Regions from separate parts of the Streptomyces sp. 142MFCol3.1 genome, predicted to be linked through region 2. Evidence: riboswitches for the same ligand, from Rfam matches in the RefSeq annotation. Region 2 holds a riboswitch; the other holds the start of a gene.
The links. Region 2 has a riboswitch for cobalamin ahead of H305_RS0127835 (cobalamin biosynthesis protein). Riboswitches for the same ligand answer to the same signal wherever they lie in the genome.
Positions count from the first base shown of each region.

Region 1 (15,121 bases), on a different contig from region 2:
AGTCGGTGTTCATGCCCGGCAGACCGTCACCGCACAGGTCGCGGGCGAACTGCAGCTCGGCCTCGACGGCCTCCCGCAGCATGTCCGTCACCTGCTGCTCCAGCTGGTCGTCGAACAGGTCCGGCTCCTCCTTGCGGACCGTGTCGACCACCTCGAAGGCGAACGACATGTGCATCGTCTCGTCGCGGAACACCCAGTTGGTGCCGGTCGCGAGGCCGTGCAGCAGGCCGCGGCTGCGGAACCAGTAGACGTAGGCGAAGGCACCGTAGAAGAAGAGCCCCTCGATGCACGCCGCGAAGCAGATGAGGTTGAGCAGGAAGCGGCGGCGGTCCGCCCTGCTCTCCAGCCGGTCCAGCTTCTCGACCGAGTCCATCCACTTGAAGCAGAACTCGGCCTTCTCGCGGATGGAGGGGATGTTCTCCACGGCCGCGAAGGCGGCCGTCCGGTCCTCCGGGTCGGGCAGATAGGTGTCGAGCAGCGTCAGATAGAACTGGACGTGGACCGCCTCCTCGAAGAGCTGCCGGCTCAGGTAGAGCCGCGCCTCCGGGGAGTTGATGTGCTTGTACAGCGTCAGCACCAGGTTGTTCGCCACGATCGAGTCGCCCGTCGCGAAGAAGGCGACCAGACGGCCGATCAGGTGCTGCTCCGCCGGGGACAGCTTCGCGAGGTCGGCGACGTCCGAGTGGAGGTCGACCTCCTCGACGGTCCAGGTGTTCTTGATGGCGTCCCGGTAGCGCTCGTAGAAGTCGGGGTAGCGCATCGGGCGCAGAGTCAGCTCGAAGCCGGGGTCGAGCAGGCTCTTCTCGGTGTTCGGGGCGGTGGTCACTGGCAGGCCTCGCAGGACTCGGGGTTCTCAAGGGAGCAGGCGACGGCGTCGGGGTCGGCCACCTGCTGGACGGGGATCGTCTTCTCGGGCTGCGCCTGCGCCTGGGCCGCGCGGGCGATGCGGGTCGCCGGGCGCGAGCGCAGGTAGTACGTCGTCTTGAGGCCCTGCTTCCAGGCGTACGCGTACATCGAGGAGAGCTTGCCGATCGTCGGCGTCTCCATGAACAGGTTCAGCGACTGCGACTGGTCCAGGAACGGGGTGCGCGCCGCGGCCATGTCGATCAGGCCGCGCTGCGGGATCTCCCACGCCGTGCGGTACAGCGCCCGGACCTCGGCGGGGATCCACGCGAAGTCCTGCACGGAGCCGCTGGAGTCGCGCAGCGCCTCCCGGGTGCGCGCGTCCCAGACGCCGAGCTCCTTGAGGTCGGCGACCAGGTAGGAGTTGACCTGGAGGAACTCGCCGGAGAGCGTCTCGCGCTTGAACAGGTTGGAGACCTGCGGCTCGATGCACTCGTACACGCCCGCGATGGACGCGATGGTGGCGGTGGGCGCGATGGCCAGCAGCAGCGCGTTGCGCATGCCGACCGTGGCGACGCGTTCCCGCAGTGCCGCCCAGCGCTCCGGCCAGGTCAGCTCGGCGTCGAAGTGGTCGGGGTGCAGCACACCGCGCGCCGTACGGGTCTTCTCCCAGGCCGGCAGCGGGCCGTTGCGCTCGGCGAGGTCTGCTGAGGCCTCGTACGCGGCGAGCATGATGCGCTCGGCGATCCGCGTGGACAGCGCCTTCGCCTCGGCCGAGTCGAAGGGCAGCCGCAGCTTGAAGAAGACGTCCTGGAGACCCATCGCGCCGAGGCCCACCGGGCGCCACCTGGCGTTGGAACGGCCCGCCTGCTCGGTCGGGTAGAAGTTGATGTCGACGACCCGGTCCAGGAACGTCACGGCCGTGCGGACGGTCTCGTCCAGCCGCTCCCAGTCGATGTCACCGTTGCTCACGAAGGCACCGAGGTTGACCGAACCGAGGTTGCAGACCGCCGTCTCCCCGTCGTCCGTGACCTCCAGGATCTCGGTGCACAGGTTCGAGGAGTGGACTGTGTGGCCCGGCTCGGCGGTCTGGTTGGCGGCCCGGTTGGCGGCGTCCTTGAAGGTCATCCAGCCGTTGCCGGTCTGCGCGAGGGTGCGCATCATCCGGCCGTACAGGTCGCGGGCCGGGATGGTCTTCCGGGCGAGCCCGGCCTCCTCGGCCTTGCGGTAGGCGGCGTCGAACTCGTCGCCCCACAGGTCGACCAGCTCCGGCACGTCGGCCGGGGAGAACAGCGACCAGTCACCGTTCTCGTTCACCCGGCGCATGAACTCGTCCGGGATCCAGTGCGCCAGGTTCAGGTTGTGCGTGCGTCGGGCGTCCTCACCGGTGTTGTCGCGCAGCTCCAGGAACTCCTCGATGTCGGAGTGCCAGGTCTCCAGGTAGACGGCCGCCGCGCCCTTGCGCCGGCCGCCCTGGTTCACCGCGGCGACCGAGGCGTCGAGGGTCTTCAGGAACGGGACGATGCCGTTGGAGTGCCCGTTCGTGCCGCGGATCAGCGAACCGCGCGAACGGATGCGGGAGTACGACAGCCCGATGCCGCCCGCGTGCTTCGAGAGCCGGGCCACCTGGTGGTAGCGGTCGTAGATGGAGTCGAGCTCGTCCAGCGGGGAGTCGAGGAGGTAGCAGGACGACATCTGCGGGTGCCGCGTGCCGGAGTTGAAGAGCGTGGGGGAGGAGGGCAGATAGTCGAGGCGGCTCATCAGGCGGTAGAGCGCGGCGACTTCGTCCACGGAGCGGACGGTGTCGTCCTCGGCGAGACCCGACGCCACCCGGAGCATGAAGTGCTGGGGTGTCTCGATCACCCGGCGGGTGATCGGGTGGCGGAGCAGATAGCGGCTGTGCAGGGTACGCAGGCCGAAGTAGCCGAAGCGGTCGTCGCCCTCGACGTCGACGAGCGCGTCGAGGCGGGCCGTGTGCAGGCGGACGAACTCCGCCGTACGGTCCGCGACAAGACCCTCGCGGTGGCCGACGGCGACCGACTCGGAGAAGGACGCGACGCCTTGCGAGGCGGCCTCGGCCGCGATGCTGATCGTCAGCAGCCGGGCGGCCAGCCGCGAGTACACGGGGTCCTCGGAGATGAGTCCCGCCGCCGCCTCGGTGGCCAGCTCACGCAGCTCCGCCTCGTCCGCCCGGGCGGACCGGCCGCGCAGCGCGGCGGCCGCGACCCGGCCGGGGTCGGCGTCGGGGAGGTCGGCGGTGAGATCGGTCAGGACCCGCAGCAGCGCGGTACCGGGACCGTCCGTCTCCACCGGGGCCTGCTGCGCTGACGCTGAAGCCGGATCGGCTGGCGCGATGGTCACGTGGGGCTCTCCCTCGCTCGGCACGGGGCCTGTCGGGAGGCACGGAGGCACACGGGGGCGCTGACCGGAGAGCAGCACGCCGCGTCCACCGGCCCATTCCGCGAGGCCCGGACGTCGTCGGCACCCGGGCCGGACGGCCGGGGTGCGCTGTCGGCAGGTCCTCGGACTGAAGCCAGCGCGTGCAGGCAAATACGCGAACACGCACAAGTACACCGTTGCGGGACAGTTCCGGATTCGCACCGGATTCCCCTGCGGCGACAGCGAGCATGAGCATACATCTTGTGCCGGGCCGCGGGACCACCCCCACATGTTGTGTCGTGTCGGCTTCGGAGGGTGGCAGAAGAGCTGTCAGAGCGTCAGTTCATAGGTGAGCAGCCGGATGTCGTCCAGTTCCGGGATCGGGTTCCAGTCGCGGTCCGGGGTGCGGGTGAAGCCGAGGCGCTCGTAGATCCGGTGGGCGGCGTGCATGGAGTGCTGGGTGGACAGCACGACGCGTACGCAGTCCTCCGTGTTCCGCGCGCGATCGAGGCAGGCGCGGACGAGTGCCTCCCCGGCACCTCGGCCACGTGCCTCGCGGGCGACCGCGAGCATGCGGATCTCGGCCTCGCCAGGGCCGGCGATGTCGGCCATGGCGCCGCCGCGCGGCACGAAGGTCACCCCACCGAGCAGCCGCTGCGTGCCGGGCGTGGACTCGCGTCCGACCGCGACGAGCACGTCGGCCGCGGCGGCGCGCTTGGCCACGTCCCGCAGCTCTCCCAGGTACGCGTCGCTCTCCCCGAAGTCGAGCAGTCCGTCGCGGAGATAGGCCTGGGCGGTGATCTCGCCGAGGTCCGGGTACTCCTCGGGACGCGCGACGCGGATGACTGTGTCCATGCGCACAGTCTGTGGGAGATCGCGCGGGAGGGCCGCCGGATTCCCAGGGGGCGGCCATCGGGGCCGGGCGGGCGCGACGGTCCGAGTCCGCCCTTCGGCCTCGGGGCGCGGCGGTCCACCCGGCTTCTGTCGGACCCGGCAGCCCGCATGCGTTTGTCGGTGCCGGTCGGATGCGGCGGCCCGCATGCGTGTGTCGGTGCCGGTCGGACCCGGCAGCCCACACGTGTCCGCGGCGCGGAAAAAGACCGCGGCGCCCCCCTGACCGAGGGGCGCCGCGGAGTGTGGAACCGTGAGCTCAGTGGGCCGCCACCGGCAGCTCCACCTCGACGCCCGGGTCGCCCGCGTCCGCCGTGTAGTCCTCGGCGGACGTCTCGTCGACGCCGTCCGGGGCCTTGAACGCACGCAGCGCGAACGTGAGGACGACCGTCACGACCACGTTCAGGGTGAACGCCGTGAAGCCGATGTAGCCGATCTCCCCGATGCCGGGGATCTCCTTGGCGCTGCCGCCGAAGTGCTTCTGCGTCGGCGAGGCCACCCCGTACGCGGCGATCGTGCCGTAGAGCATGCCCACGGCCCAGCCCGTGAGGAGCGCCCAGCGGTGGAACCAGCGTGTGAACAGGCCGCCGACCAGGGCCGGGAAGGTCTGCAGGATCCAGATGCCACCCAGGAGCTGGAAGTTGATGGCGACCGTCTTGTCCATGGTGAGGACGAAGACCAGCGCGCCCACCTTCACCAGCAGCGAGACCAGCTTGGAGACCTTGGTCTCCTGCTGCGGAGTGGCGTCCGGCTTGATGAAGTCCTTGTAGATGTTGCGCGTGAAGAGGTTCGCGGCGGCGATCGACATGATGGCCGCGGGGACCAGCGCGCCGATGCCGATGGCCGCGAAGGCCACACCCGCGAACCAGTCCGGGAACATGTTCTCGAACAGCTGCGGGATCGCGAGCTGGCCGTTCGTGACCTTCACCCCGGCCGCGATCGCCATGAACCCGAGCAGCGCGAGCAGGCCCAGCATCAGCGAGTACAGCGGGAGGATCGTGGTGTTGCGGCGGATCACCTCGCGGCTGCGGCTGGACAGCGTCGCCGTGATCGAGTGCGGGTACATGAACAGCGCGAGGGCCGAGCCGAGCGCGAGCGTGGCATAGGTCCACTGGCCCGCCTCGGGAGGCACGAGGCCGCCCGCGCCGGCCGCGGTGTACTTGTCGCCCGCCGCCTTGAAGATCTCGTCGAATCCGCCCAGCTTGATCGGGATGTAGATGATGGCCACCGCGATCACGATGTAGATCAGGGTGTCCTTCACGAACGCGATCAGGGCGGGGGCGCGCAGGCCCGAGGAATAGGTGTAGGCGGCCAGCACACCGAAGGCGATGAGCAGCGGAAGGTCCTTGACGAACCAGTTGGTGTTGTCGCCGCCGCCCACGCCCATCACGTCCAGAACGGCCTGGATGCCGACCAGCTGGAGCGCGATGTACGGCATGGTCGCCAGGATGCCGGTGATCGCCACGGCCAGGGACAGGCCCTTGGAACCGAAGCGGCCGCGCACGAAGTCGGACGTCGTCACGTATCCGTGCTTGTGGGACACCGACCACAGGCGCGGCAGGAAGGTGAAGATCAGCGGGTAGACCAGGATCGTGTACGGCACGGCGAAGAATCCGGCCGCGCCCGCCGCGTAGATGGCGGCCGGTACGGCCACGAACGTGTACGCGGTGTACAGGTCACCGCCGAGCAGGAACCAGGTGATCCAGGTTCCGAAGGACCGTCCGCCCAGTCCCCATTCGTCGAGGCTGTGCTCGTTGTCGGCCTTGCGCCAGCGCGCGGCCAGGAACCCCACGACCGTGACGGCCAGGAAGAAGAAGATGAAGACGCCGAGTGCGACGCCGTTGACGCCGTCCTTCATGCTCCGGCACTCCCCTCGGCCGATGTTCCGGCACCCTCGGCGGAGGCCGGGGCGCCCTTGGTGGAGGTGCGGGTGGCGGCGGAGGCGCGGGCCCGCTGGTCACGCCGCCACAGCTGGTACGCGACCATCGTGAGCGCCGTGGAGATGAGCACCCACGCCATCTGGTACCAGTAGAAGAACGGGATGCCTATGAAGGCCGGGTCGGCCTTGGCGTAGGAGCCGACCCACAGCATCGCCACGAACGGCGCGAGCAGGCACAGGGCGATCACTACGCGCACCGGCGTGACCACCGGTGGTTTCACTTCAGGCACATCTGACATACGGCGACTCCGTCCCCTCGCTGATCACCTGTGTAACGCGCAGGCAATGTAGGCGACGGCGTCAGGAAAGCGGAACCCCTCGTCCGCATATCGGTCCCCAACAGCAATGAGACCGGCGACGCCCCGTCAACTCGACAGCACCCGAAGCGACGCCCCCGGGGGGGGGCGCAGGCCCGTTCCGGTGCCGCCGGCCGGGTGCCCCGGGCTAGTCTTGGGGGCGCTTGAGGCGGGCCACGAACTTGTACCGGTCGCCCCGGTACACCGAACGCACCCACTCCACCGGCTCGCCCTGCTTGTCGAGCGAGTGACGGGAGAGCATCAGCATGGGCAGGCCGACGTCGGTGCCGAGCAGCCCTGCCTCGCGCGGGGTGGCCAGCGAGGTCTCGATGGTCTCCTCGGCCTCGGCGAGATGGACGTCGTACACCTCGGCGAGCGCGGTGTAGAGGGAGGTGTACTTGACCAGCGACCTGCGCAGCGCGGGGAAGCGCTTCGCGGACAGGTGGGTCGTCTCGATCGCCATCGGCTCGCCGCTCGCCAGACGCAGCCGCTCGATGCGCAGCACCCGGCCGCCGGCCGAGATGTCGAGCAGGCCGGCGAGCGTCTCGTCGGCAGTGATGTAGCCGATGTCCAGGAGCTGCGAGGTGGGTTCGAGGCCCTGGGCTCGCATGTCCTCGGTGTACGAGGTGAGTTGGAGCGCCTGGGAGACCTTCGGCTTGGCGACGAAGGTGCCCTTGCCCTGGATGCGCTCGAGGCGGCCCTCGACGACCAGTTCCTGAAGGGCCTGCCGCACGGTGGTGCGCGAGGTGTCGAACTCGGCGGCGAGGGTGCGCTCGGGCGGTACCGGCGTGCCGGGCGGCAGGGTCTCCGTCATGTCGAGCAGGTGCTTCTTCAGGCGGTAGTACTTGGGCACGCGCGCGGTACGGATGGGCGCGCCACCCTCGTTCTCCGCACTGCTGACGTCGGTGCTCATGCTCTGCCTTCCCGGCTCCGGATGCCGAAGCGGCCGACCTACGCATCGGCCACGGCTCACATCGTGGCACGGCTTCATGTGCGAGTACCCCCCGCACCTTCCGTGATCCCCTCTATATACCGTCGGCTCACCTGTTGGTCTAGTCCATCACGGACGCGTGGCCCGTGTGCCGCGCGCGGGTGGGTCCGGTCGGGGTACCGGGCCGAATGCTTGAACAGCCCTGCCCGATATGCGGATTAGCTAGTTAAAGGTCCCTGCATATGTAGGTCCCATAACGGACGGTCGGGGTGCCCGCGAATGTCTTGACACCCCCCTAGGTCTAGGCCAAGCTCCCCGTACTGGTCTACACCATTGGTCCAGTCCCGGCCCCACGGGCGGTACGGCGTATGTCACCGCGGGGAGGCAGGGGGGTTTGTGGCATCCCTGAGGAGGGTGGCGTGAAGCGCAAGCTGATAGCCGCGATCGGTATCGCGGGCATGATGGTCTCCATCGCGGCATGCGGGGACAGTGACAACAAGTCCGGGGGGTCGGACAAGGGCGCGGACGCCAAGGAGCTGACCGTCTGGCTCACCGTCGACGCGCAGAACAACTGGCCCGAGCTGGTCAAGGCCGCCGACGCGGCCGTCAAGGCCGAGCACCCCGGCATCAAGATCAACCACGAGTACTACGGCTGGCCGGACAAGAACACCAAGCTCGACGCGGTCCTGGCCACCGACAAGGCCCCCGACGTCGTCGAGATGGGCAACACCGAGATGCTCGGCTACATGGTCAAGGGCGCCTTCGCTCCCCTGGACGCGAGCAAGTTCGAGAACTCGGACGCCTGGCTGGACGGCCTCAAGGCCTCCGTCACCTACGAGGGCAAGACCTACGGCGTGCCGTACTACGCCGGTGGCCGCGTCGGCAACTGGCGCAAGGATCTCGCCGCCTCCGTCGGCGTGAAGAGCGCGCCGAAGACGTACAAGGAGCTCACCTCCGCCCTGGACAAGATCCAGAAGAAGGAGGGCAGCAAGTTCAACGCCTGGTACCAGCCCACCCGTGACTGGTACGCCGCGATGTCCTTCGTCTACGACGCCGGCGGCTCCATCGCCAAGGAGGAGGGCGGCCAGTGGAAGGCCAACCTCTCCTCGCCCGAGTCGATCAAGGGCCTCACCGAGTTCAAGAACGTCGTCGACAAGTACATGCACGGCGACAAGACCAAGGACGAGTCCGACCGCTACATCGTCTACGGCCAGGGCAAGTCCGGCATGATCTTCGGCGCCGCCTGGGAGGGCGCGACCTCCGAGGACCCGAAGAACGACAAGACCGGCAAGCTCAAGGGCAACCTCGAGAACTTCGTGATGCCCGGCCCGTCCGGCAAGAACCTCCCGGTGTTCCTCGGCGGCTCCGACCTCGCCGTACCGGTGAAGTCCGACGCGCAGGCCGTCGCCGGCGAGTGGATCAACGCCTTCACGGGCGCAAAGGGCCAGAAGGGCCTGATGGACAAGGGCAACCTGCCCAACAACAAGACCGACCTCGCGACGCTGAAGAGCGACCCGAAGACGGAGGTCCCGGCCACCGCGGCCGAGTCCAACTGGTTCGTCCCGATGGCGCCGGGCTGGGGCCAGGTCGAGAAGGCCCAGGTCCTGCAGACCATGCTGCAGAGCATCGGCACCGGCAAGAAGTCGGTCGAGGCCGCCGCGAAGGACGCGGACGCCGCGATCGACAAGGTCATCAACACCAAGTGACCTGAGAGCAGGGCCCCGCGGTCCTCCGCCACGGAGGGGCGGGGCCCTGCCTTCCGTACGGCACGGCCGTGCGGGGCTCCGCTTACGTACGACCAGAGGGACCGCTGAGGAGCGCGCGATGAGTGCCGCAGACACGACCACCCCTGCCAAGGTGCCGCCCCCGCGGCAGGCACCGCCACCAGCCGTCCCGAAGGCGCCACGAGCACGGCGGAGTCCGGGTGGAGCCGCGCTCCCCTGGATGCTGCTCGCGCCCTGTCTGCTGATCCTCGCGCTCGTCCTGGGCTATCCGCTCGTCCGCCTGGTCACGCTGTCCTTCCAGAAGTTCGGACAGTCCCAGCTGTGGGGCTTCCAGCCCGCGGAGTCGGTCGGCTTCGACAACTTCAGCAAGGTGCTCGGCGACGGCGAGTTCTGGGCCGTGGTCGTCCGGACGTTCGTCTTCGCGGCCGGGTCCGTCATCTTCACGATGATCGTCGGCATGCTGATCGCCCTGCTGCTCCAGCGGGTCTCGGGCTGGGTGAAGACGCTCATCAACATCGCGCTGGTGGCCAGCTGGGGCATGCCGATCATCGTGGCCACCACCGTCTTCAAGTGGCTCTTCGACTCCGACTACGGCATCTTCAACGCGCTGCTCAGCAAGCTGCCGGGCATCGACATGATCGGCCACAACTGGTTCGCGAGCGGTCCGCAGGGGCTGGCCGTGATCATGCTCCTGGTGGTCTGGGGCGCGGTGCCGTTCGTCGTCATCACGCTCAGCGCGGGGCTGACCCAGGTGCCGAAGGAGCTGGAGGAGGCCGCACGCCTCGACGGGGCAGGCTCCTGGGGCGTCTTCCGGTACGTCACGCTGCCGATCCTCAAGCCCATCGTCGTGATGCTCACGACGCTCTCCGTCATCTGGGACATGGGAGTCTTCCCGCAGGTCTTCGTCATGCGCGGCGGTCACCCGGAGGCCGAGTTCCAGCTGCTCACCACCTACTCCTACGACCGCGCGTTCGTCGTCAACGACTACGCGCAGGGATCGGCGATCGCCCTGCTCACCGTGTTGCTCCTGCTCGGCGTGGTGGCCGTGTACATGCGTCAGATGCTGAAGATCGGAGAGGTCGAATGAGCGCCGTCGCCACCCCGGGACGTACGTCCTCCCCGCAGCGCGAGGGCTCCGGGCCCAGCAAGGCCCGCAAGTCCAAGGCCGGCTGGAACCTGCTCGGACTTCTCGTCTTCGTCATCGCGGGTTTCCCCGTCTACTGGATGCTGAACACCGCGTTCAAGCCCGCCAAGGACGCCATCGACCCCGATCCGAGCCTGCTGCCCACCGGGCTCACGCTCGACAACTTCCGTCGCGCCCTCGACATCGCCGACTTCTGGGGACCGGTGGGCCGCAGCCTGATCGTCTCCGTGGCGGTGGTCGTGATCGGTGTCGCCGTCGGCCTGCTCGCCGCACTCGCCATCTCCCGCTTCGCCTTCCGCGGCCGGAAGATCGTGATCGTCGGCATCCTCGCCGTCCAGATGGTCCCGCTGGTCGCCATGATCATCCCGGTCTTCCTGCTGCTGAACGACCTCGACCAGTACGACAAGCTCTCCGGCCTGATCATCACGTACCTGACCTTCGTCCTCCCGTTCACGGTCTGGACGCTGCGCGGCTTCATCGTCAACATCCCGAGGGAGCTGGAGGAAGCGGCCATGGTCGACGGCTGCAGCCGCACGGGCGCCTTCGTCCGCGTCGTCTTCCCGCTCCTCGCCCCCGGCATGGTTGCCACGTCCGTGTACGGGTTCATCCAGGCGTGGAACGAGTACATCTACGCCCTCATGCTGATGAGCCAGAAGAACCAGACGGCCACCGTCTGGCTCGGCAACTTCACCACCAAGCACGGCACCGAATACGCCCCGATGATGGCCGGTTCCACGATGATGGCCGTGCCGATCGTCGTCCTGTTCCTCATCGTCCAGCGCAAGATGGCCGCGGGGCTGACCGCGGGCGCCGTGAAGGGATAACGCCACCCGATGACGACACTCGCCAGTGGTACCACCGCGTCCAATTCGGCCCAGGACGGTCCGACACGCGACGCCCTGACCGTCCTCCAGCCCGGCTTCACGGGCACCACGGCCCCCGACTGGCTGCTCCGCCGCCTCGGTGAGGGCCTCGCCTCGGTCGGCCTGTTCGGCCGCAACATCGCCTCGCCTGAACAACTGGCCTCCCTGACCGCCCAGTTGCGCGCGGAGCGCGACGACGTCCTCGTCGCCATCGACGAGGAGGGCGGCGACGTCACCCGCCTGGAGGTGCGCACCGGTTCCTCCTTCCCCGGGAACCACGCGCTCGGGGCGGTGGACGACGTCGCGCTCACCCGGGACGTCGCCCGCGAACTCGGCCGCCGCCTGGCCGCCTGCGGGGTGAACCTCAACTGGGCGCCGTCCGCGGACGTCAACTCCAACCCGGACAACCCGGTCATCGGCGTACGGTCCTTCGGCGCCGACACCGACCTGGTGTCCCGGCACACGGCCGCCTACGTCACCGGACTTCAGTCCGCCGGCGTCGCGGCCTGCACCAAGCACTTCCCGGGACACGGCGACACGGCCGTCGACTCGCACCACGCGCTGCCGCGCATCGACGCCGGGCTCGACGTGCTCCAGTCCCGTGAACTCGCCCCGTTCCGCGCCGCGATCACCGCGGGCACCCGGGCCGTGATGAGCGCGCACATCCTCGTCCCGGCGCTGGACCCTGACCGGCCCGCCACCCTGTCCCGCCACATCCTCACGGGCCTGCTCCGCGAGGAACTGGGCTACGAGGGCCTCATCGTCACCGACGGCATGGAGATGCAGGCCATCGCGGCGACGTACGGCATCGAACGCGGCAGCGTCCTCGCCATCGCGGCCGGCGCCGACGCGATCTGCGTGGGCGGGGGACTCGCCGACGACGAGACCGTGTGCCGCCTCCGCGACGCCCTCGTCGCGGCGGTCCGCAGCGGTGACCTCCCCGAGGAGAGGCTCGCCGACGCCGCCGCCCGGGTGCGGGCGCTGTCCGGCTGGACGGCCGCCGCCGCGCGCGAGGCGGCAGCCGCGGGCACGGCGGAACGGGCCGGGATCGGCCTGATCGCCGCCCGCCGCGCCCTCACGGTCACCCATTCCGAGGCGTACGCCCCGCTCACCGAGCCCCCGTACGTCGCCGCTCTCACCCCGGTCGCGAACATCGCCGTCGGTGACGAGACCCCCTGGGGTGTGGCCGCGGAGCTGGCCCGGCTGCTTCCCGGGACCGAGACGGGCAGCTTCACCGGTGAGGGCGCGGGCCTCGCCGCCCTCGAGGCCGCGGGACCCCGCCGCATCGTCGCCGTCGTGCGCGACGAGCACCGTCACCCATGGATGGCGGGCGCCCTCGACGTCCTGCTCGCCGCCCGCGCCGACACCGTTGTCGTGGAGATGGGCGTACCCCAGGCCGCGCCCCGGGGCGCCCTGCACATCGCCACCCACGGCGCGGCGCGCGTGTGCGGCCAGGCGGCGGCGGAGGTCGTCGTCGGGGCGTGACCCGCGACGTGCGAAGGCGCCGGGTGCCCTCGGGGGAGGAGCACCCGGCGCCTTCGTGTGCACGCCCGTGGGAAAGCGCCTTGCCGTGGACGGCGTGGTGCCGACGCTTACGTGCGATCCACCTCGCACCGACCGGCCGCGAACAGTCGGCATCGGCGACGGCACCGGCAACTGCGACGGCGACGGCACGGGCGGACGGCGCGGCGGCCGGAGGCCCGCCTGCACCGGCAGCGCAAGGACGGGAGAGAGCAGGCGAGCCGTGCCGGACCCCGTGCCGTCGCGATCCGCTCGGCGGCGGAGCCTAGATCCCCTGCCAGTCGGGCTTGTTGGCGAAGGTGTGCCGGAAGTAGTCCGCGAGCTTCAGCTTGGAGGCGGCCGCCTCGTCCACGACGACGGTCGCGTGCGGGTGGAGCTGCAACGCGGACGCCGGGCACACCGCGGCCACCGGTCCCTCGACCGTCGCGGCCACCGCGTCCGCCTTGCCCTCGCCCGTCGCGAGCAGCACCAGGTGCCGTGCCTCCAGGATCGTGCCGATGCCCTGGGTGATCACGTGGTGCGGGACCTGCTCGATGTCGCCCTCGAAGAACCGGGCGTTGTCGACCCGGGTCTGCTCGGTCAGCGTCTTGATCCGGGTCCGCGAGGCGAGCGAGGAACACGGCTCGTTGAACCCGATGTGCCCGTCCGTGCCGATCCCGAGGAGCTGGAGGTCGACCCCGCCGGCCGACGCCAGCGCCTTGTCGTACGCCTCGCACGCGGCCTGCACGTCCGCGGCGGTGCCGTCCGGACCCATGAACGCGTCCATGCTGAGACCCAGCGGCTCCAGCACCTCGCGGCGGAGCACCGAACGGTACGACTCGGGGTGCTCGGCCGGCAGTCCCACGTACTCGTCGAGCTGCGCGATCCGCGCCCGCGAGGCGTCCACGGCACCGGAGCCCACCTTGGCCGCCAGCGCCTCGTAGATGGGCAGCGGGGTCGAGCCGGTGGCCACGCCGAGCAGGGCGTCGGGCTTGCGACGGAGCAGCTCGGCCATGGCTTCGGCGATCAGCTCGCCGCCCGCCTTGGCGTCCGGGACGATGACAACTTCCACGCTGGGCCTGCCGATCTGGAGAGGGGACTCAGGGGACTCAACCGGAACCCGAAAGGGGACACATGTGGTATAGACCAATCTAGCAGAGGCCCCGCCTCACGTCGCCCCGGAGAACGCACCCGGACACCTCCGCCCTCAACCGGACATGTCCGCTCCCGTTCGCACCACCTCCGCCCAGACGCGCGTGCCCCCGCTCCCGGGAGTGCGGCGGGAGCCGCACACCGACTCCACGAGGAGGCGCCATGACCGCCACGCCCCCGGAATCCCAGGGCGACCGTCCCGGCCGGATCATGGCCCGTGAGATGGCCGGGCGGCCCAACGTGATGCGCCGGCTCCTCGACACGGGCGCGCCGCGGATCCAGGATGCGGCAGGCAGGTCGCCTCCCGCTCGCCGCGCTTCGTCGGGACCTGCGTGAGCGGCGCAACGCGAACATCGCCGCGTTCGAGAGTCGTATGAAGGCGGGCATCGCCGCGGGCGAGCCGCCCGCCGAAACCGACGCCGCCGCGCTCGCCCGGCACACCGGCGCGATCCGTTCAGGGCAGGTCGCAGCAGGCCCGTGACGGCGCCACGAGGGAGCAGCTGGAGGCTCTCGCCGCGCTCGCCATGACCGTCTGGCCCGATTCATCGGCCAATCCGGCCCGTTCACGAACCGAAGCGGGTTAGTCTGCGTGATGGACAGTGCTGCATGTTGGATAAACAGACAAGGGCGAACAGCTGCCGACGCATGGACAGACGGCATGCGGACGCAGGAGCATGGACGCGGCAGCATGGTCTAGTCCACAATGATGGTGCGACTGAACAAACCTCCGTCTTCCCCGCACAGGAAGGCGGACCGAGGAGCCGGCGCTCTCTGCCCTGACTGCACCGGGTCCTCTCTTCGGCCGACCGGGACCGCACACCCCGCGGCCGTTGTTGCTCCGGGCTGCGGTGCCGGGAGGGTTGAGGGTCCCTCCCAGGCGCCGCGGCCCGCGGGTGTCTCCGGGGTCCTCCGAGGCCGCCGTACGAGCACCGAGGCGCCCGTTTTCGAGGCATCGCGCATCCGCCGGGTACGCTCGCACACGTGCCCTCCATGAACGACCTCGTACGCCAGCACACCGCTCTCGGTGACTCCGATCTCGAGTGGCTGCACCTGCTGGTCTCCGAGTGGCAGTTGCTCTCCGACCTCTCCTTCGCCGACCTCGTGCTGTGGGTTCCCACGCGGGACGGCACCCGCTACGTCTCCGTCGCCCAGATGCGGCCCAACACCGGCCCCACCTCGTACCAGGACGACATGGTCGGCCACCTCGTCCCGCGCGGCCGCCGGCCCATGCTGGACGCCGCGCTCGACGAGGGCCGGATCGTGCGCGAGGGCGACCCCGAGTGGCGCGAAGAGGTCCCGGTACGGGTCGAGTCCATTCCCGTACGGCGTGAGGGGCGCGTCCTCGGCGTCATCGCGCGCAACACCAATCTGCTCACGGTGCGCACCCCGAGCCGGCTGGAGCTGACGTATCTCCAGAGCGCCTCCGACCTGGCGCAGATGATCGCCGCGGGCACGTTCC
Region 1 is NZ_AUKV01000013.1:136,690-151,810, forward strand. It holds gene H305_RS0120620 (ribonucleotide-diphosphate reductase subunit beta) at 1-760, opposite strand, end outside; gene H305_RS0120625 (ribonucleoside-diphosphate reductase subunit alpha) at 823-3,204, opposite strand; cobalamin riboswitch at 3,339-3,521, opposite strand; gene H305_RS0120630 (GNAT family N-acetyltransferase) at 3,553-4,077, opposite strand; gene mctP (monocarboxylate uptake permease MctP) at 4,373-5,971, opposite strand; gene H305_RS49790 (DUF3311 domain-containing protein) at 5,968-6,291, opposite strand; gene H305_RS0120645 (GntR family transcriptional regulator) at 6,497-7,261, opposite strand; gene H305_RS0120650 (extracellular solute-binding protein) at 7,699-8,985, shown strand; gene H305_RS0120655 (carbohydrate ABC transporter permease) at 9,104-10,090, shown strand; gene H305_RS0120660 (carbohydrate ABC transporter permease) at 10,087-10,971, shown strand; gene H305_RS0120665 (glycoside hydrolase family 3 protein) at 10,981-12,495, shown strand; gene nagB (glucosamine-6-phosphate deaminase) at 12,797-13,582, opposite strand; partial or broken gene H305_RS50810 (TetR/AcrR family transcriptional regulator) at 13,991-14,246, shown strand; gene H305_RS0120680 (sensor histidine kinase) at 14,653-15,121, shown strand, end outside.
Region 1: another riboswitch for cobalamin. It lies ahead of H305_RS0120625 (ribonucleoside-diphosphate reductase subunit alpha); the one in region 2 lies ahead of H305_RS0127835 (cobalamin biosynthesis protein).

Region 2 (15,121 bases):
CCGTCGGCGAGGCGGTAGGCGGCGACGCGCAGCGGGGTGACGACGGCGAGCACGCGGGGGCCGAGGACGCGCAGTACGCCCGCTCCCCCGCGGCCCGCGAGCCAAGGTGCGGCGTCGGGGAGCGCCCGGTGCCAGCGGACCGCGCGGCCGTCGTCCCGCACGGTCGCGGTGACCAGCCCGTCGTCCCAGAGGGCGATCGCGTCCCCGCGCGCGGGGAGCACGACGAGCGGCCGCCGCCCCTCGCGCGCGTAGGTCCAGCGAGGGTGCCCGGTCGCCACGTCGTACGCCTCCACCCTCGTCCCTCGCGCGCGCAGCGCGGGCCGCGGTCCGTGCTCCGCGCGCGCGTGGACGGTGAGGCGGTCCCCGAAGGGCGCGGAACGTGCCTTGTGGGCCGCCACGAGAAGCGGCACCGCCGGGAGGAACGCGAGGGCGACGGACAGGAACGCTCGGGCGGTGCGGCGCCGGGCGTCCCGGCGGGGCAGCCGCACGGCGCCGGGCGGGGCGGGGGGAGGGTCGGCGCGAGGAACCGGGGCGACCGGGAGGGTGGGCGGGGCCGGGGTCACCGGGATCGTGGGGGCGGGCGAGGTGTCCGGGGCCGTGGGCGGCGCGTCCGGTACACCGATGCGCGCGACGACCACCTTGACCCCCTCGCCCCGACGGCCACGTTCGGCGGCCCGCGCGGGGAGCACGGACCGTCCCGGGTGTTCCGACGGTCACGGACCGTCCCACGGGACAGGCGCAGAGCGTAGACGCGCGGGCGGCGGGAGGCCGCCGACACGACGGACGGGGGCGGGCGCGTAGCCCGTTCGGACGTCCGTCCGAATGGCCGGGCCTGCGGGGGCGTACGAGGATGGCGGCACGCAGAGACGTGCGGCAGAGGGTGGTGTGCGCATGCAGTTCGACGACGACGCCGACCTGGACACCTCCGAGGTCCAGGATGTGCGCGGCAGTCGAATCCCCGGCGGCAGAGCGACCGTCGGCGGCGGCGTCGCCGCGCTCATGGCCCTGATCCTCGGTCTGTTCTTCGGGGTCGGCCCCGACCAGCTCGGCCTGTCCTCGGGCGACGGCCAGCCGGACGCGACCGCCTCCTCCCTCGCGCAGGTCCAGCAGACCTGCAAGAAGGGAAGCGACGCGAACACCAAGGAGGACTGCCGCATGGTGGCGGTGGTCAACAGCGTCCAGGACTTCTGGACACAGGAGTTCGCACGCCGCAGCGGCACCTACACGCCCTCCCCGACGGTCTTCTTCACCGACAGGGTCGGCACGGCGTGCGGCACGGCCACGTCCGCCGTCGGGCCCTTCTACTGCCCGGGCGACCGGAAGGTCTACCTGGACCTCGGCTTCTTCGACGAACTGCGCGACAGGTTCGGCTCCAGCGGCGGCCCGTTCGCCCAGGCGTACGTGGTGGCGCACGAGTACGGGCACCACGTGCAGGACCTGATGGGCACGCTGGCCAAGGCACAGGACGGCGTGACCGGCGCGAACAGCAACTCGGTGCGCACTGAGCTGCAGGCCGACTGCTACGCCGGGGTGTGGGCGAGCCACGCGACGACCACGAAGGACCCGGCGACCGGCAAGGCGCTGCTGACCAGCCTCACGGACGCCGACATACGCGACGGCCTGGACGCGGCGGCGGCCGTCGGGGACGACCGGATCCAGGAGAGGTTCCAGGGCCGGGTGACCCCGGAGACCTGGACGCACGGCTCCTCCGAGCAACGGCAGCAGTGGTTCTACCGGGGCTTCAGCAGCGGCGACATGGCGCAGTGCAACACGTTCCGCTGAGCGGCCGTTCCCCCGGTCCGTACGCCCCGTCAGATCATGTGCTCCGGTGGCCTTCGCGCTCCGCCGGGTCGCACGTCCCGCCGGTCGCCGTCGCGGCGGCCCGCGATCGGCGGGGCGTTGTCAGTGACCGGTGCGAGACTGGGCGACAGGTCGAGAACCGGCGGCGGGACCAGAGGGAGTGATCGGCATGGCAGGTTTGGACGGCGGGCGCCCGAGCATCTACCCGACCCTGCTGTACGCGGACGCGAAAGCGGCCATCAGGCAGCTCACGGAGGCCTTCGGCTTCACCGAGGCGTCGGTGTACGAGAGCGAGGACGGCACGGTGATGCACGCCGAGCTGGTCCAGGGCCACGGCGCGGTGATGCTGGGGTCCAAGGGCCGCGGCGGAGCGTTCGACACCGCGATGAAGGCCGCCGGCCCGGCTGGGGTGTACGTGGTGGTGGACGACATCGACGCCCACCACCAGCAGGCCGTGGACCACGGCGCCGAGATCGTGATGCCCCCGACCGACCAGGACTACGGCTCCCGCGACTACATGGCCCGCGATCTGGAGGGCAACATCTGGAGCTTCGGCACCTACGCCCCGGAGACAGGGGCGTAGGACTCGAGGACCGGCTCGCGGGACGCGCCCGTCAGCTGCCTCCGGTGTGCACCTGGAAGGCCGCCCGGCGTACGGCCTTGGCGAGCGCCGGATCCGGGTGGGCGGCCGCGAGCGCGACCAGGACCTGCACCGTGCGCGGGTGTCCGACCGCGCGGACCGCGTCGAGCAGCGCGGGCACGGTCGGCTGCACGGCCGACTCCAAGTGCCGTACGAGGAGCGGGGCTTCGCCGTGATCGGCGACGGCGGCGGCGGTGTCCACCCACAGCCAGGTCGCCTCCTCCCGGGTGAGCACCTCGTGGGCGTCCTCGGGGTCGTGGCCGTCGTGCTCGGCCAGCCACAGCAGGGCGTACGGACGCAGCGGGGTCTCGCCGGCCACGGCACGTACATCGGGCTCGGCGGGGGCGCCGACGACGCGCAGGGCTTCGAAGGCGAGGCCGCGGGTCAGGGCGTCCTCGCCACGGGCGGCGTCGAGGAGTTCGGTGATCGCGCTGCCGACGGGACGGGCGGCGAGCCAGGCGCGGTACTCGGCCCGGGCGGCGTTCGGGCGCAGTTGGGCGCAGCCCCGGAGCATGTCCTCGGCGGACTGCTCGATGTTCCCGGCGGGGCTCTGCGCGGCGACGCAGATCTGCTCCAGCTTGACCCAGACCGCCCAGCTGCCGAGCGGGGTGAGGGTGGCCTGTCCGTCCCCGTAGGTGAGGGCGCCGACGGAGGCCAGGGCGTGCAGGGCCCAGTCGAGGAGGGGGGCGAGTTCCGCGTCCGCGATCCCGGGGCCCTCCGGTGCGGCCTCGGGCCGGGGGCCGTAGGAGACCTCGCAGCGTGCGGTGCGCAGTTCCGTGACGCGCTGCTCCAGCAGGTCGAGGAGTTGTTCCATCGGGACGGGCCCGGCGGAGAGCTGGAGGAAGGAGAGCACCTGGGGCATCGCGGAGACGACCTCGGCGACGGCGGCGGGTTCGCGGTCCTCGGGCTCCGGGTGGGCGAGCGACCAGGCGTCGAAGAGGGCGACCCAGCCGCGCAGGACGGCGCTGTCGTCGCGGTCCCAGGCGCGCAGCCGCCATCCCGGGCGGGCACTGTCGCCGTGCACCTCGACGAGGCCCGCGAGGCGTGCCGTGTCCCAGTCCGCGCGGACCTGAGCGGTGCTCAGCCCGAGGTCGGCGGCAGCCCGTTCGGCGGTGGCCTCGGACAAGGTGCCCTTGCCGTCGGGGGTTCCGCCGTCACGGCCCGGGCGCAGGGCGGCGTCCGCCCAGCGGGCGACACGGGCCGCGCCGGCCAGGCGGGTGCGCGCCATGCTGGCCAGCTCCGCGGGCGGGGGCGTGCCCTCGGGCGGCCGCGGGGCGGGGCGGCGCGTGCGGCGCTGTGTCACCGCTCGGGGGGCGGCGGCCAGGGGCCGTGGGCTGACGAGTCGGAGCCTGGAGTCGCGCGGATTACGGGACGTCACGGGTGCAGTCTTCCGGTTGACGGTCCGAAAACCCAAACGGAATGCCACGGAGGGCGACGGGGGTGCTCGCGGGGCGGGGCTCCGGGGGCTCTTCACAGGCGGGCACGGGCCGTCGCGGGAGTCGTCCGACACCGAACCGGAAGCGGGTGCGCGGCTTCGCCGGAGAGGTTCCCGCGAAGCGGCGACAGAGCCGGCCCAGGGCTACATCAAGGGGGTGAGGAACCGGCGCAGCGCCTCCTCGTAGGTCTCCGGGTCGGCGTTCCACATGGCGCCGTGCGGGGCCTGCGGGACGGTGTGCAGGGTGACCAGGTCGGGGCGGCGCTGGGCGAAGCGGCGCGAGGGTCCCCAGGGGGCGATGGTGTCGTCCGGCCCGTGCACCAGCAGGGTGGGCACCTTCAGGTGGTCGGGATGCGCGCCGTCCAGCCGCTCGTCACGCAGCCCCGTGCGGCCCTGGGCGGCGCGCACCGCGAGGGGCAGCAGGGCGCCCGGCGTGTGGCGGGCCGTGGCGAGGGCGCGCAGCGTGGCCTTCCAGTCGAGGACCGGCGAGTCAAGGACGATCCCGGAGATCCGCTCGCGCAGGGCGGAGCGCGTGGCGGCGAGCAGGGCCATGGTGGCGCCGGTGGACCACCCGTACAGCACGACCTGTTCGGCGCCGTACCGCACGGCGTAGCGGATGGCGGCGTCGAGGTCGCGCCACTCCGTCTCGCCGAGGTGGCTCAGCCCGTCCTGGGAGCGGGGGGCGCCGAGGTCGCCGCGGTAGGCGATGTCGAGCACCGGGAAGTGGTAGCGGTTCAGGAACTCCATGACGTTCATGGGGTGCTCGCGGGTGGTGCCCAGGCCGTGCACGGCGATCACCCACGTGTCGCGGACCGCGGGCACGAACCAGGCGGGCAGCGCGCCGAGTTCGCCGGGGACGTCGACGTCGGCGGTCTCCAGGCCGAGGGCGGAGCTCGGGTCGCCGATGTGCAGGTTGGGGGTGAGCCACACCTTGTCGCCGGGCTCCAGGGCGCCGTGGGTGACGCGCTCCAGACGGCGGACGACCGTGTCGGCGGGGTGGGGCGTGCCGCGCAGGACCGGGCCGACGACCGCGTGGGAGCCGTTGCCTGCGAGGCCGTAGGTGCCCGGACGCAGTGAGGCCAGATCACGGGTGAGCGTGATCCCGCCGGCCGTCGTGGCGTGCACGGTGAGCCGGGGTTCGGTGGGCAGGGGCCGGCCGGGTGACGCCTTCAGTGCGGCGTCGCTGGCGAACCGGCCGGCCGCCACGGAGGCTGCGCCCGCGGCGATGGCTACGGTGACGGCTGCGGCCGTCGCTTTGACAGTGCGCACGGGTTCAGTCTCCCGGGGGAGCCCGTGGTCGGCCAGTGGGAGCGCGGGGCACGCCCGAGGACCGGGGGGGCCTTCCGTGGGTCTGGGCGCGCCGGGCTCGGCACCACCGGGGTGGTCCGTCCCGGTCGGGCGCCGCGTCGGTGGGAGGGAATCTCTCCCCCGGTCGGGCAGGCACGCCGCACCCGTGCCGGACCAGCGGTGGTCCGTCCCGGACGAGCGCCACAGCGGCTGGAGGGCGCCTCTCCCCTGGCCGAGGCGGGCGGGACTCCACCCGTGCCCGGGCTCGTCACCACCGGACGGTCCGTCGTGGCCGGGCGCCCCGGCGGCGGGACAGGCACCCCCGGCCGGGCGCCCCGGCGGCGGGACAAGCACCCCCGGCCGAGCGCCCCGGCGGCGGGACAAGCACCCCCGGCCGAGCGCCGCGGCGGCGGGACAAGCACCCCCGACCGGGCGCCCCGGCGGCGGGACAAGCACCCCCGACCGCGGATGGCCGGTCCTGCGCGACCCCCGGGTCCGGAGTCGGCCGGAGGAGTGACGGTGGCGGTCGGGGCTACGGTTTCTGGCCGTAGGTCTTCAGGTGTTCGCCCGCCCGGGTCACCTGGGCCGGGGTCAGCAGGTTCGGGGTGAGGCCGGGGACCGACGCGGCGAGGAGCCAGACGCGGGACATCCACTCCAGCTGGGCCGTGCGGTCGTACGCCTGGGACAGGGACGCGCCGTGGGCGACGGTGCCGTGGTTCTGGAGGAGGCAGGCGGTGCGGCCGTCGAGGGCCCCGAGCATGTTCTCGGCCAACTCCGCGGTGCCGTACGTCGCGTACGGGGCGACACGGACCGGTCCGCCGAGGGCGCCGGCCATGTAGTGGATCAGCGGGAGCTCGGGGACGAGCGTCGAGACGGCCGTCGCGTGGGCCGCGTGGGTGTGGACGACGGCGACGGCGTCCGTCGCGCGGTAGACCGCGAGATGCATCGGCAGTTCGCTCGTCGGCAGCAGCGAACCGAGCACCTGCCGCCCGTCGAGGCCGACGCCGACGACGTCCTCGGGCGCGAGACGGTCGTACGGCACTCCCGTCGGCGTGACCAGGACGGTGTCGCCGACGCGGACCGACACGTTGCCCGACGTTCCGACGACCAGTCCGTCGGCCACCGTCCGACGGGCCGTCGCCACGAGCTCCTCCCAGGCCCGCGCCACCGCGTCCCCCACGTCCCTCGCGTCCCGCGCACCCGCGGCCTGTGCTTCCTCCCGCACGTCCCGTGCGTCCCGCCGCTGTTCAGCCATGCCGCGATCCTGCCAGCAGGTGACCTCGACGCGTCGCGGGCGAGGGCACTTTAGGCCGGAGCCCACGCCTCCGTAAGGGCACATATGGGCACGGATCACCCTCCGAGGTGGATTGGCCGGTGATCGACGTCCGGTCGCCGATCTTCCAGTAGCCTCTGGGGGATTTGTCGCACACGTCGCCATTCCGGGGGGAAATATGGCCCGTGATCACAAACCATTCCATCGCCATGTCCGCACCACGGCCGCGACGGCCGTCGTGGCGGCGCTCACCGCGGCGGGCACCGCCCTCACCGCGCTCCCGGCGGGCGCTGCGGGAAAACCCGAGGGGCACGACGTCTCCTCTCACCAGAAGAACGTCGACTGGCGGAGCGCCAAGGCGAAGGGTGCCCGGTTCGTCTACGTCAAGGCGACGGAGTCCCACACCTACCGCAATCCCTACTTCGGCCGGCAGTACAACGGCGCGCGCAACGCGGGCATCCTCCGCGGCGCCTACCACTTCGCGGTGCCGGACAAGTCCTCCGGCACCACCCAGGCCGCGTACTTCGTGCGCAACGGCGGCGCCTGGCGCGCGGACGGCTGGACGCTGCCGCCCGCGCTGGACATCGAGTACAACCCGTACGGCAAGCGCAAGTGCTACGGCCTGAGCAAGGCCGGGATGGTGAGCTGGATCAAGGCGTTCAGCGACGAGGTCAAGCGGCGGACCGGCCGCCGCCCGGTGATCTACACGACCACGCACTGGTGGAACACCTGCACCGGCGCCAGCCGGGCCTTCGGCGCGAACCACGCCCTGTGGCTGGCGCGCTACGACTCCGCGGATGCCGGCACCCTGCCCGCCGGCTGGTCGTACTGGACGTTCTGGCAGTACGACAACAGCGGCAGCCTGCCGGGTGACCAAAATCTCTTCAATGGGTCCATGTCCGGACTCAAGAGGCTCACCCGAGGCTAGACACTGGTAGCGGATCCCGATATTCCGCCTGCGTTCGAGGAGCGGGGGTCCCCTCCGGCGTAAACGGAGGGACATCCCACCGATTGAGACACCCCCCGGTCCGCCTCAGTTCATCTTCCGTTCACCCAGGTTGCTTACGGTCCACATGCCACTGACGTCCAACAGAAGCCTGGGTAAATGGAACACATCACGCTCCTCCTCGGAATCGTGATCGTCACCGCTCTCGTGTTCGATTTCACGAACGGTTTCCACGACACTGCCAACGCGATGGCGACGACCATCTCGACCGGCGCTCTCAAGCCCAAGACGGCGGTGGCCATGTCCGCCGTGCTGAATCTCGTCGGTGCGTTCCTCTCGGTGGAGGTCGCCAAGACGATCTCCGGCGGAATCATCAACGAAGAGGGCATACGCACCGAAGTGATCTTCGCGGCGCTCGTCGGCGCCATCCTGTGGAATCTGCTGACCTGGCTCCTGGGTCTGCCCTCCAGTTCCTCCCACGCACTCTTCGGCGGCCTCATCGGTGCCGCCGTCATGTCGGCGGGCTGGTCGTCGGTGAACGGTTCGACCGTCGTCACCAAGGTGCTCATCCCCGCGGTGGCCGCGCCGATCGTGGCCGGAATCGCCGCCATGCTGGCCACCCGGCTGACCTACCGCATCGGCGGTCGCGTCGAGGAGAAGGCGACCGCCAAGGGCTACCGCGCCGGCCAGATAGCCTCCGCCGGCCTGGTCTCCCTCGCCCACGGCACGAACGACGCTCAGAAGACGATGGGCATCATCACCCTGGCCCTGGTCACCGGCGGCGTCATCGCCCCCGGCTCGAACCCTCCCACCTGGGTCATCGTCTCGGCCGGTATGGCCATCGCGCTCGGCACCTACCTGGGCGGCTGGCGCATCATCCGCACGATGGGCAAGGGCCTCACCGACCTCGCGCCGCCGCAGGGCTTCGCCGCCCAGACCAGCGCCGCGACGGCCATCCTGGCCTCCTCGCACATCGGCTTCTCCCTCTCCACCACCCAGGTGTGCTCCGGCGCCGTGATGGGCTCGGGCCTCGGCCGCAAGGGCGGTGTGGTCCGCTGGTCGACCGCGACCCGCATGTTCGTGGCCTGGGGTCTGACCCTGCCGGCCGCGGGTCTGGCCGGTGCCTCCGCCGAGTTCCTGACCAAGCAGGGCACCTGGGGCATCGTCCTCACGGGCGTGCTGCTGGTCGCCGGCGCCGGCGCCATCTGGACGCTGTCGCGACGCCAGCCGGTCACCGTCCACAACGTGAACGACGTCGACGCCGAGCCCGCGGGCGTCGTCACCACGGCGATGGCCGCCGTCGCCGTGCCGCCGGCCGGCCCGGTCACCGCGGCCGACACCGAGCTCAAGGCCACCATCCCGGTGCCGGACCCCGGCCCCTCCGCCGAGCCCACCCGCCCGGCCACGGTGTAAGGAACGAACAGCATGAACATCGACTGGGCAGCCCTCGGCTCCGTCTTCGGAGTCAGCCTCGGGGCGACCGTGGCACTCGTCGGCCTCTTCACCCTCGGCATCGTCGGCCTCTCCAAGCGCGAGTCGGCGTCCGTCCGGGGCGACTCGGCGGCCCTCGCGGTCACCGGCGCGTACGCCTGCTTCGCGGCCTGCGCGGCGGCAGTGGCGTACGGGATCTTCATCATCGTCTCCTGACACAGGCGACGCTCTGCCGCACGACGGGCGGGTACGGGACATGGCGTCCCGTACCCGCCCGTCGTCGTGCCGGGGCCCGGGGGCGCGCGAGGACTGCGGGCGGTCGCGCCCGGCGGGATGCGTCCCAGGTCGCCGGAAGGCGGGCCGCGGGCCTGCGCAACGGCCCCGGGACACGGTGCAATTCGGTCTTGGCGGGCAGCCGGGCGTGGTGGCGGTGTGGGGCTCAGCACACTCTCTCCTCGCAGGTCAACAGCAAGTTGACGGCTGTTCTCGCCCCGTGGTGGACTGCCGGAGCCAAGTACGGCGGCAAGAGAGGAAGCCGGTGCAAGTCCGGCGCGGTCCCGCCACTGTCACCGGGGAAGAGATGTCCCGGGAGCCAGGAACTCTCACCGCCGGTCTCGTCGAACCAGGGCGTGGACACCCTGAGTGAGGACATGTCGCCATGCACGGCTGCCCAAGTGCTCTGCGCAGGACGCTAACGACGGTTGAGACCGACCTGACGGCCGGCTGAACCGATGCGTGCCGATCGCGTCTTCGCGTACGGCGCCGCCGCCGGCCTTCTCGGCGACCTGCTGCTCGGTGATCCTCGCCGGGGGCACCCGGTCGCCGTGTTCGGGCGGGCCGCGGGCGCCGTGGAACGGGTGTTGTGGCGGGACGACCGCGGACGGGGTGCGCTGCACACCGCCGTGTGCGTGGGCGGTGCCACCGCCCTCGCCGCCCTCGCCCACCGTGCCGTCCGGCCCTCCCCCGCCGCTTCCGTCGCGCTGACCGCCGCGGCCACCTGGGCCGTCGTCGGCGGCACCACACTCGGCCGTGAGGCGCGGGCGATCGGCTCGGCGCTCGCCGCGGGCGACGTGGAGGCGGCCCGGGAACGGCTGCCGCACCTGTGCGGGCGCGACCCCCAGGCGCTGGACGCCGACGGGATCGCGCGGGCCGTCGTCGAGTCCGTCGCCGAGAACACCTCCGACGCCGTGGTGGGAGCCCTGGTGTGGGGGGCCGTCGGCGGAGCCCCCGGTCTGGTCGCCTTCCGCGCCGTGAACACGCTCGACGCGATGGTCGGGCACAAGTCGCCCAAGTACCGGCGGTACGGCTGGGCCTCCGCGCGGCTCGACGACGTCGCGGGCTGGCCGGGGGCGCGGCTGACCGCCGTTCTCGCGACCGTCGCCGGTGGCGCCCCGCGCGGCGCCGCCCACGCCTGGCGCACGGACGCCCACAAGCATCCGAGTCCCAACGCCGGTCCGGTGGAGGCCTCGTTCGCGGGGGCGCTCGGGGTGCGGCTCGGCGGGACGCTCTCGTACGCGGGCCGGGTCGAGCACCGGCCCGTCCTCAACGGCAACGGCCGCGCGGTGGCCGTCGCCGACATCGAACGGGCCGTACGGCTGTCGCGTCGCGTGGGTTGGCTGGCGCTGGGCGCGTGCGCCGTCGCGCGCACGCTCCTCGGGCGCGTCGCCGCGCGGCGACGAGGGGCCGGGGCATGACCGGGGAGGGGTACGCCATGGATGCCGGAGCGCGCGAAGGAGCCTTGTCATGAGCGGCGGACTGCTGATCGCCGGAACGACCTCCGACGCCGGCAAGAGCGTCGTCACCGCCGGGATCTGCCGGTGGCTGGTGCGACGGGGCGTCAAGGTCGCGCCGTTCAAGGCGCAGAACATGTCCCTCAACTCGTTCGTCACCCGTGAGGGCGCCGAGATCGGGCGCGCGCAGGCCATGCAGGCGCAGGCCGCACGCGTGGAGCCGACCGCGCTCATGAACCCCGTGCTGCTCAAGCCGGGCAGCGACCGGAGCAGTCAGGTCGTGCTCATGGGCAGGCCCGTGGGCGAGATGAGCGCGCGCGGCTACCACGGGGGCCGCCAACAGGCGCTCCTCGGCACGGTCCTGGACTGTCTGGCCGAGTTGCGGGGCACGTATGACGCGGTGATCTGTGAGGGGGCCGGCAGTCCTGCCGAGATCAATCTGCGGCGCACCGACATCGTGAACATGGGCATCGCCCGCAATGCGGGGCTGCCCGTGCTCGTCGTCGGCGACATCGACCGCGGCGGTGTGTTCGCCTCCTTCTTCGGGACGGTCGCGCTGCTGTCGCGCGAGGACCAGGCGCTCGTCGCCGGGTTCCTCGTCAACAAGTTCCGCGGTGATGTCTCGCTGCTGGATCCCGGTCTCGACATGCTGAAGGACCTCACCGGGCGGCCCTCCTACGGTGTGCTTCCGTTCCGGCACGGCCTCGGCATCGACGAGGAGGACGGGCTGCGGGTGTCGCTGCGCGGGGCGGTCCGCGAGTCGGGGGTCAGCGCCCCTGTCGGCGAGGACGTTCTGCGGGTCGCCGTCTGCGCGGTCCCGCTCATGTCGAACTTCACGGACGTCGACGCGCTGGCCGCCGAACCGGGCGTGGTCGTGCGGTTCGTGGACCGGGCCGAGGAACTCGCCGACGCCGACCTGGTCGTGGTGCCCGGGACGCGGGGGACCGTGAAGGCGCTGGAGTGGCTGCGCGAGCGCGGACTCGCCGACGCGCTGCTGCGCCGGGCCGCCGAGGGGCGGCCCACGCTCGGCATCTGCGGCGGCTTCCAGTTGCTGGGCGAGCACATCGAGGACGGCGTGGAGAGCCGCGCCGGTCACGTCGACGGGCTCGGACTGCTGCCGGTGCGGGTGCGGTTCGCGCACGAGAAGACCCTGACCAGACCGGTCGGCGAGGCCCTGGGCGAACGGGTCGAGGGGTACGAGATCCACCACGGTGTCGCCCATGTCACCGGTGGGGAAGCCTTCTTGGACGGATGCCGGGTCGGCTCCGTGTGGGGCACCCACTGGCACGGTTCGCTGGAGTCGGACGGATTCCGGCGGGCCTTCCTGCGCGAGGTGGCCGCCGCCGCGGGCCGCCGCTTCGTGCCGGCCGCGGACACGTCGTTCGCGGCGCTGCGCGAGGAGCAGCTGGACCGGCTCGGCGATCTGATCGAGGAACACGCGGACACGGACGCGCTGTTGCGGCTCATCGAGTCGGGCGCGCCGCAAGGACTGCCTTTCATTCCACCGGGAGCGCCCGCATGAGCACAGTGTTGTTGTTGTCGACCGCCGACACGGATCTGCTGGCGGCCCGTGCCTCCGGTGCCCCGTACCGGATCGGCAATCCGACCCGGGTGGACGTCGTGGCGGAGCTGCCCGCCCTTCTCGACGGCGCGGACGTCGCCGTCGTACGGCTGCTGGGCGGAAAGCGCGCCTGGGAGGAGGGTCTGGCCGTGCTGAGGGCGTCGGGTGTGCCGACCGTCCTGCTCGGCGGCGAGTCCGTGCCCGACGCCGAGTTGATGGCCGAGTCGTCGGTGCCCGCCGGTGTGGTCGCGGAGGCGCTGCGCTATCTGGTGGAGGGTGGCCCGGCCAACCTCACCGAACTGGCGCGGTTCCTCTCCGACACCGTGCTGCTCACCGGGGAGGGCTTCGAGGAGCCGCAGCGGACGGCCGAGTTCGGTGTGCACGGCGAGCGCGTGGCCGCCGAGGGCCGTCCCACGGTCGGCGTGCTGTTCTACCGGGCCCACGAGCTGTCCGGCAACACCGCGTTCGTGGACACGCTGTGCGACGCGATCGAGGCGCGGGGCGCCAACGCGCTGCCGGTGTTCTGCGGTTCGCTGCGCGGCGCGGACCCGGGCCTGTACGAGATCCTCGGCAGGGCCGACGCGCTGGTCGCCACCGTGCTCGCGGCGGGCGGCACGCACGCCTCGCAGGCGTCCGCGGGCGGCGACGAGGAGGCGTGGGACATCGGCGCGCTCGCCGACCTGGACGTGCCCGTCCTCCAGGGGCTGTGCCTGACCTCCTCGCGGAGCGCCTGGGACGCCTCGGACGCCGCCCTGTCCCCCATGGACGCGGCGATGCAGGTCGCCATCCCGGAGTTCGACGGGCGGCTGATCACGGTGCCGTTCTCCTTCAAGGAGCAAGGCCCAGACGACGTCCCGGTGTACGTCGCCGACCCCGAGCGGGCGGCGCGGGTCGCCGGGATCGCGGTGCGGCACGCCCGGCTCAGGCACAAGCCGAACGGGGAGAAGAAGCTCGCGCTGGTCTTCACCGCCTACCCGACCAAGCACTCGCGGGTCGGCAACGCGGTCGGCCTGGACACGCCCGCCTCGGCGGTGCGGGTCCTGGACGCACTGCGGGGCGCGGGGTACTCGCTGACCGAATACCCCGACGACGGCGACGAGTTGATCCACCGGCTGATCGAGGCGGGCGGTCACGACGTCGAGTGGCTCACCGAGGACCAGCTGGCCGCCGCTCCCGCGCGGGTGCCGCTCGCCGACTACCGGGCCTGGTTCGACGAGCTCGACCCGGGGCTGCGGGAGGCCATGCTGCAGGCGTGGGGCGAGCCGCCGGGCAGCCTGTACGTCGACGGGGACGAGATCGTGCTCGCCTCCCTGCAGTTCGGGAACGTCGTCGTGATGATCCAGCCGCCGCGCGGCTTCGGCGAGAACCCGATCGCGATCTACCACGACCCCGACATGCCGCCCTCCCACCACTACATGGCGGCCTACCGGTGGCTGGAGAACAGCTTCGGCGCCGACGCGATCGTCCACATGGGCAAGCACGGCACGATGGAGTGGCTGCCGGGCAAGGGCCTCGGCCTCAGCGGGGGTTGCGCGCCGGACGCCGTGCTCGGCGAGCTGCCGCTGATCTACCCGTTCATCGTCAACGACCCCGGCGAGGGCACCCAGGCCAAGCGCCGCGGGCACGCCACCGTCGTCGACCACCTCGTGCCGCCGATGGCGCGTGCGGACACCTACGGCGACCTGGCCAAGCTGGAGCAGCTGCTCGACGAGTACGCGCTCGTCTGCGACCTGGACCCGACGAAGGCCCCGGCGGTGCGCGCGCAGATCTGGACGCTGGTCAAGGCGGCCGAGCTGCACCACGACCTGCACGTCGCCGAGCAACCGGGCGACGACGACTTCGACGAGTTCGTCATGCACATCGACGGCTATCTGTGCGAGATCAAGGACGTACAGATCCGGGACGGCCTGCACGTCCTCGGTGGCGGTCCCGAGGCCGAGCCGCGCGTGAACCTGGTGCTGGCCGTGCTGCGCGCCTCGCAGGTGTGGGGCGGCACGGCGAACGCCCTGCCGGGCCTGCGGGCCTGCCTGGCCGCACACTTCGGCCTGGTCGAGAAGGAGTTGCTCGCCGAGCCGGGCGCGCCGGTCAAGGTGCCGGACGGGCTGACCGACCTGGTCGCCGGGCCCTCCCGGACGGGGGCGGACGCGATCGACCTGCTGGAGCAGCTGTGCCGGCGGATCGCGGAGGGCATGGAGGAGCGCGGCTGGGCGGTCGCCGAGGGCCCGGGCCTCGTCCGGGAGGTCCTCGGCACCGAACTGCCCGACGCGGTGGCCGTGCTGGAGTTCGCCTGCCGTGAGGTGGTGCCGCGGCTCGCCCGGACGACGGACGAGATCGGACACATCCTCAAGGCGCTGGACGGGGGTTACGTGCCGGCGGGGCCCTCGGGTTCGCCGACGCGCGGACTGGTCAACGTCCTGCCGACGGGCCGGAACTTCTACTCCGTCGACCCCAAGGCGATCCCGTCCAGGCTGAGCTGGGAGGTCGGGCAGTCCCTCGCGGACTCCCTCGTGCAGCGCTACCTCCAGGACACGGGCGCGTACCCGACCTCCGTCGGGCTCACCGTGTGGGGCACCTCGGCGATGCGCACCCAGGGCGACGACATCGCGGAGATCCTCGCGCTGCTGGGCTGCCGTCCGGTCTGGGACGACGCCTCGCGCCGGGTCACCGGCTTCGAGATCGTGCCCCTGGAGGAGCTCGGCCGGCCGCGCATCGACGTGACGGTCCGTATCTCCGGCTTCTTCCGGGACGCGTTCCCGCACGTCGTCGGGCTGATCGACGACGCGGTGCGGGCGGTGGCCGAGCTGGACGAGTCCGCCGGGCAGAACTTCGTGAAGGCGCACGCGGACGAGGACACCGCCGAGCACGGGGACCGGCGGCGGGCGACCGCCCGGGTCTTCGGCTCCAAGCCGGGCGCCTACGGCGCCGGTCTGCTGCCGCTCATCGACGCCCGCAACTGGCGCTCGGACGCCGACCTCGCCGAGGTGTACGCGGTGTGGGGCGGTTACGCGTACGGGCGCG
Region 2 is NZ_AUKV01000020.1:60,457-75,577, forward strand. It holds gene H305_RS47205 (PQQ-binding-like beta-propeller repeat protein) at 1-689, opposite strand, end outside; gene H305_RS0127795 (neutral zinc metallopeptidase) at 892-1,782, shown strand; gene H305_RS0127800 (VOC family protein) at 1,970-2,383, shown strand; gene H305_RS0127805 (hypothetical protein) at 2,415-3,818, opposite strand; gene H305_RS0127810 (alpha/beta hydrolase) at 4,020-5,144, opposite strand; gene H305_RS0127815 (class II aldolase/adducin family protein) at 5,695-6,417, opposite strand; gene H305_RS0127820 (lysozyme) at 6,614-7,363, shown strand; gene H305_RS0127825 (inorganic phosphate transporter) at 7,541-8,794, shown strand; gene H305_RS0127830 (hypothetical protein) at 8,807-9,028, shown strand; cobalamin riboswitch at 9,292-9,435, shown strand; gene H305_RS0127835 (cobalamin biosynthesis protein) at 9,544-10,506, shown strand; gene H305_RS0127840 (cobyric acid synthase) at 10,556-12,064, shown strand; gene cobN (cobaltochelatase subunit CobN) at 12,061-15,121, shown strand, end outside.